DNA from 3 places in the Parabacteroides sp. AF21-43 genome. Region 2 is predicted to be linked to each of the others. Evidence: riboswitches for the same ligand, from Rfam matches in the RefSeq annotation. Region 2 holds a riboswitch; each other region holds the start of a gene.
What was found. Region 2 has a riboswitch for cobalamin ahead of DWX84_RS03330 (sirohydrochlorin cobaltochelatase). Riboswitches for the same ligand answer to the same signal wherever they lie in the genome.
Positions count from the first base shown of each region.

Region 1 (2,209 bases), on a different contig from region 2:
AATCATGTATTGAGCGCCCGCTCCATAGGTGAACGTCTCTTTCCGCATATCATAGTTGGTCGTATTCACTTTATCCATCGGCATCGGGCGATCGCTGGAACGTCCGAAGAATGTACCACGCACATAAAAAGACAAACGATCCGTAGCGTCGTACGTGAAACGTTGGTTGATCACGTTCCGGTGAAATCCTTCGGAAGCTTGCTTATTGGTAGGAACCAACTCGCCTTTACTCTCCGTATAGGGATTTAATTGCCAACCATCGGCCCGTTGATATTGATAAGAAGTATATGAACCGAACTTCCCGAGATTCACGTCTGCGTTGACCGACTGCAAGAATTGGTTCTTGCTACCATAACGGCTATTGCTCGTCACGTTCACCTTATTGCGGGAATCATCCGTGATGATATTGATAACGCCGGCGATCGCGTCGCTACCATACAAAGCGGAAGCGGCCCCGTTCAAGATCTCTACCCGCTTTACGTTAGACATATCGATACGGGAATAGGTATCATCGCCGGCCAAACGCTTGCCGTTTTCCAAGATAACCACGTATTTCTCCGTCAAACCGTTCATGTTCATCGTAGCCCCTTGCCCGTTCTCCATAAATACGATACTCGGGTTCAGTTTGGTCATCGCATCTTGGAAATTAGTTACGCTCGCCTCTTTCAAGTCTTTTCCCGTAAGCACTTTCACGGGAATAGGGGAATTACTCATGCGGCGATGCGAACCGGTACCGGTTACCACCACTTGATCGATATTCACATACTTTTCTTTCAACTTAATAACGACATCTTTTTCCGAGTGATCCGTTTGATACACGCCCTGTTCATAACCAAGGTAAGTCACACGAATACGATGTCTACCATCGGGAAGGTTCAGCTCAAATTTTCCGCCGGCATCCGTTGTTGTACCATTTAATGATTCCGACACACGAATATTCGCGCCCGGGATTGGTTCATTACTTTCATCCACGACTTTACCTTGTAAACGTACCTGCGCAAATGATACGTTTATCGCACAACTTACAGCTAAAGCCGCGCACAAACACTTTCTTTTCATAAACGATTTGTTATTATGTATATTTCCGCTTTCCTGACCCCGAGAAAAACAGCAATAAAAAACGTTTGGCAGGTTTCCTGACTTACCTCTTAGAAAACGACCTTCCCGTCTTTCGCAGACAGTGGTATGAGAAATGCTTTCTACTTTACAAAGGCTTACAGTAGCGGGCACTGCTCCGGATTCGCACCGGATTCCCTCTTTATGACAAAACCGGATGGTTTTACGTCATCACCAAAACGGGGCAAAAGTATGAATTATTTTATATAAACAAAAACATATCCCGGCTTATGTTCTTTAAAAGCTTTACAAAGAGAATCTTATAATGTACAACATCGCCAAAAAGGAAAAGAAAAGAGACCATACAACACACAAAGTTTTCCAAAATATTTTTCAACTTATTATATATAAACACATTAACATAATTTAATTAGCAAAAAGTTTTCCAAAAAGAAAATCATACAGAGTAATACGATACCTTTGCGCACATAATCAATCACAAATTAATCGACATCATGATACAGACAGTTGTTAAACGGGACGGGCGTATCGTTGGCTTCAACGAGGAGAAGATAGTAACCGCTATCCGTAAAGCCATGTTGCATACAGACAAGGGAGAAGATATGCAACTGATTCGCCAAATCACAGACCATATCTCATTCAAGGGAGAACCTCAAATGACCGTAGAGGCGATTCAAGATGCCGTGGAACTGGAATTGATGGCCAGTAGCCGGAAGGACGTAGCGCAGAAATATATCGCTTACCGAAATCAGCGAAGCGTAGCCCGCAAGGCGAAAACACGGGATATGTTCTTGGAGATTATCAATATCAAATCCAACGACATCACCCGTGAGAACGCGAATATGAACGCCGATACACCCGCCGGCATGATGATGAAATTCTCCAGCGAGACCACCAAGCCGTTTGTAGATGACTATTTATTGAGCGAAGAGGTCAAGGAAGCCGTATCAAACAACTATCTCCATATTCATGATAAAGATTATTATCCGACTAAAAGCTTGACCTGCGTACAACACCCGTTGGATCGCATCTTGAAATACGGGTTCTCCGCCGGTCATGGCGAATCACGTCCGGCTAAACGAATCGAAACCGCAAGCATCCTTGGCTGTATCTCTCTAGAGACCGCCCAAAA
Region 1 is NZ_QTMG01000041.1:16,123-18,331, reverse strand. Features, by position in the region: gene DWX84_RS20045 (TonB-dependent receptor) at 1-1,059, opposite strand, end outside; cobalamin riboswitch at 1,109-1,310, opposite strand; gene DWX84_RS20040 (anaerobic ribonucleoside triphosphate reductase) at 1,572-2,209, shown strand, end outside.
Region 1: linked by a shared signal. The riboswitch ahead of DWX84_RS20045 (TonB-dependent receptor) and the one ahead of DWX84_RS03330 (sirohydrochlorin cobaltochelatase) in region 2 are both predicted to bind cobalamin.

Region 2 (2,209 bases):
GTACCGCATCTTGGATATTACGGATACCTCGCAACTCCAAACTACTCGCCGTAATGCTATTAATTGAAATAGGAAGATATTTCATAGGTACGTCCAACTTCGTGATTTGTGGACGTGGCTTGCGTGCGGCGGTCGCTACGACTTCTTGAATATTGAATGTCGTATCGGCGAAATTCGTGTACTCATTCTTGTGTTGTGCCTGCATCGTACTGATACATAAGGCTGTCAACGGTAAGATTGTCAAAACTCTTTTCATATATTTAGCATTATAACTGTTTATTGTATGCATGTGAAATCCCTTTCGAAAGAAATTCCATTTTCCTTCGAATGAAAATTTAGTTTCTTTCGGAAGGAATTACTTTTTCTTCCGAAAGGAATAAAACATAGATTTGGAGAACTTTTTTAGTCCTTCTCTACCGCATAAGCTTTCTTCTTATCAACGATATCGATCATCTTATGTTTAGCCATGAAACGGGCATGTTCGATGAAGATCTTCTGAATATCCGGATTCTGTCCCAGACCTTCCATAAATACGCTTACCTCGTAGCCTTTCTTTTCCAGTTCCTCTTTCCAATCACCGGCGATATCGTTTTTCGCATGGTCTCCGGCGACAAACATAAATGGCATCAACAAGACTTTCTTCGTTCCATTGGCCTTTACTTGGGCTACCATCGTATCAAAAGTAGGATAGCCCTCGATGGTTCCTACGGAATAATCCTTGAATCCCTTCTCCTTCAACATATAATCCAACATGGCATATTGAGCCGTCGCCGGAGTATAAGTGCCATGGCCTACCAATAAAGTAGCGCCTTCTTTCGCCCCATTTTTTGTGATAGCGACGATTACCGCCTCATAATCCTCCGGTGTATACAATAAAGGATTACCGATACGAATCTCCTTGAAAGAAGATTTCATGGTGGCAACATCCTTACGTAAGGATTCCATCTCGATACCTTCGATTATATTCGTGGATTGGATCAAGACATGTGTATAACCATCAGTCTTTAATTTTTCCAAGGCCTCGATCGGGTTCAGTTTCTCTACGCCACGAGCTTTTAAGCGGCGCATTACAATGCGAGAAGTCCATGCCTCACGCAACTCAACATCTTTGAAAGCTTCTTTCGCTTTTTGATTGATCGCGTCGATTGTCAAGGCACGGGTATCATCATGGGTTGTTCCAAAATGTACCATCAATAAAGCGGCCTTATCGCCCGGTTGTAAAGAGGCGAATAAATCGGATGCTACAAAATTCTCGCCATCGTGCGCACGACAAACTAGGCTGATGACCAGCAAGAAGAAAGATAGTAAGTGTTTCCTCATCATATGAATATATTAATAATTAGATTACATATCAATCCCACGGAGACAACGTATTATTACGTCTCCAACATCTTTTAGATATAGGTGATATTTCTATCCTCTTAATTACTCCTGACCCCGGGAGGAATTAATCATTACTTCGCTTGGCAGGTTTCCTGACTGGCTCGGAAAGCAACCTTCCCATCTTTCTTAAGACAGTGGCATAGCAGAACGCTTTCCTTTTCAAGAGCTTCACAGTAGCGGGCACTGTTCCGGATTCTAACCGGATTCCCTTTTATAGAGTTGTCGGTAGACAAACTCTATCACCTAAGCGGTCGCAAATTTATATAAATAATCCCGAAAAGTAACAACATCTTTCAAAGAATCCCTGTTCCAATAGCATCTTTTTTGTTTAACATCAAATAAATAGATATGGAATGGATAACTAATTTACTTCAACATTATCCGGAGCTAGCTATTTTCATAACCTTAGCTCTCGGTTTCTGGATTGGCAAGTTTAAGATAAAGAAGTTCACGCTGGGAACGGTTACCAGCGTATTATTGGTCGGTGTATTGATCGGGCAATTAAAAATCGATATAAGCGGACCGTTAAAGTCCGTCTTTTTCTTGATGTTCCTCTTCGCTGTAGGATATAGCGTTGGGCCACAGTTCTTCCGGGGATTGAAAAAGGAAGGTCTTCCTCAAATGCTTTTCGCCGCCGTCATGTGTATATTTTGTTTGATCGCTCCTTTTTTGTTAGCGAAACTTATGGGATATAACGCAGGCGAGGCCGCAGGATTATTGGCGGGCTCCCAGACGATGTCGGCAGTATTAGGAGTTGCCGAAGATACGATCGGACAGATGAATATTAGCGATACGGATAAAAGTGCTATGGTAAATGTAATGCCCG
Region 2 is NZ_QTMG01000003.1:46,924-49,132, reverse strand. Features, by position in the region: gene DWX84_RS03335 (TonB-dependent siderophore receptor) at 1-256, opposite strand, end outside; gene DWX84_RS03330 (sirohydrochlorin cobaltochelatase) at 403-1,320, opposite strand; cobalamin riboswitch at 1,448-1,645, opposite strand; gene aspT (aspartate-alanine antiporter) at 1,732-2,209, shown strand, end outside.

Region 3 (2,209 bases), on a different contig from region 2:
TGAAATATTGGCGGGCGGAACTTCTGAATGACCAGTTCTGGTTGAAACGGTGGGTCAACTGGAAACCAACGCTATTATTGGTAAACTTGCCATAGGCCCACGGTTCGCCAAGGAATGTCTTGAATCCGTTATCTATCACCTCATTGTTGATATGCAAAACGCCCGGATCCTGTGTCCTTTTATCCCGGAAGATATCGGCATCGATATTAAGGGTGGTCTTGCGTCCTAAGTCAATGTCGATGACTGGGGTGATGTCGTATCGTTTGCTGTTTTGCGGTTTCCTGAATTTGTCGGCATCTTCATACATTCCGTTCAAGCGGTAACGGATGGTCTTTTTGGTGTTCAGCGGGCCGGAAATGTCGATAGAGGCTTGCTTATAGTCGTAACTGCCGTATCTGATCGTAGCGCCATACCGGGGCGTATATAAGGTCGGCTTGGTGATAAAGTTGATGATACCTCCGGGCTCTACCGCTCCATAAAGGACAGATGCCGGGCCTTTGAGGATCTCTATACGCTCGATACTGGATAGCGCGTCGTTCGAGAACTTTAGGTATCGTACCCCGTTCCTGAAATAGTTACGGGAGTTCGTCATGGAGAAACCACGGGAAGAGAAGACCTCGTTGATGTTGGAAGCCTCGCCGGAAGGTCCGCCTTTCACGCCGCCCAGGTTCCTTACGGCCTCGGTCATGGTGGTAGCCTGTTGGTCTTCCAATAATTTCCGGGTCGCTATGCCTACGGTTCCGGGTATTTCCATCACGGGGATATCCATACGGGTAGCCGAATTAGCGATGTCGGAGTTATAACTCTGTGGTTTTGCCCCGACGATATCTACCTCGGGTAATCCTAATAGTTTGTAAGATAACTGAATCTCCATCTCGTAATTTCCTTCTCCCGCGGGAATATCCCGGATCGCCGAGACGGTGTTGTAACTGTTGGTGATTAGTACGTGGTCCTTCGTGTCCTTTAGTGATAAGGAGAAATACCCATCCGTATCTGAAATAACCCGTATATCCGTACCCTTAATGTAAATGACAATGTTTGCCATCGCCTTGTTGTCTTCATCTACGACCGTACCGGATATGACTCTGGAACTTCCCTCGGATGGCCTACTTTGAGCGACCGTCCGGGTGCCACACAAAACAATCCCGCTAACAATTAGCAGGAACAAATAAAAGTGTCTCATAATGTATAAAAATTAATTACGCAGTTTACATCTCTAATGTAATCGTTCCACTAGTTCCCCAAATCCCGGGAGAATCTATTTCTTTTTTTATCTGGCAGGTTTCCTGACTAACCCGGAAAGCGACCTTCCCATCTTTAGAAAAGACAGTGGCATGAAGAAGCTTTCCTCTTTACGGGTTTTACAGTAGCGGGCTCTGTTCCGGAATCTAACCGAAATTCCCTTTTATAGACTTGCAGAATGCAACGTCTATCACCAAGACATCACAAAAGTATAGTATTGATAGGGTTTTTTTTAATGAAATATGTTAAATATATTGAACGTGTTAAACAATTTGGCATATCCTTATGCGATAGTTTTTCCCGGACTAATCTTTATGGAAAAGTTTTTTCACCATTCAATGAACTTTCCTCTTTCCCGGCGCTTTTCCAGTTCCTCTTGTAAATGTCGTTGGCGATCTTTGGCGATGTAACGACGGGCGAAGATGTTCGGGACAGCTACACCGAGTGAGATACAAAGAATGATGAGTGCGGAATTGATCCCGTTGAAGAATGCGTTTGTGACCTCACCGACTACTCCATGCAGGTTTATAAATGCCAGTAATGAGCGATACATGAGTACTCCCGGAATCATAGGAATGACAGATGGAATCGTCAATACGTGATTGGGAACATGGCACCAATGAACCGCTTTTACGGCAAGGAGGCTGACTACGAAGCTTCCCATAAACGAGCCGATCACAGGACCATAACCTAATTCGAAGTTCACAAAGTTACGGGTACATACCGCAATGATACCTCCTACGGCTACCACCCATAATAATCGGCGTTGAATATTGAATATCATGGAGAAGCCTATGGCGGAGATAGCTGCCGCTAATGCATATATGTAGTACGGGTCATGTGGAACCATATTTAATTCACTGAACTTATGATCTATCTCGACATCATTCATGACAAGTACCCGCATGGCGAATGCGATACCGAAAGTCATGGCGGCTACCATCATGACCGTATTGGAGGCCCGGGT
Region 3 is NZ_QTMG01000041.1:4,251-6,459, forward strand. Features, by position in the region: gene DWX84_RS20005 (TonB-dependent siderophore receptor) at 1-1,183, opposite strand, end outside; cobalamin riboswitch at 1,259-1,455, opposite strand; gene DWX84_RS20010 (threonine/serine exporter ThrE family protein) at 1,571-2,209, opposite strand, start outside.
Region 3: linked by a shared signal. The riboswitch ahead of DWX84_RS20005 (TonB-dependent siderophore receptor) and the one ahead of DWX84_RS03330 (sirohydrochlorin cobaltochelatase) in region 2 are both predicted to bind cobalamin.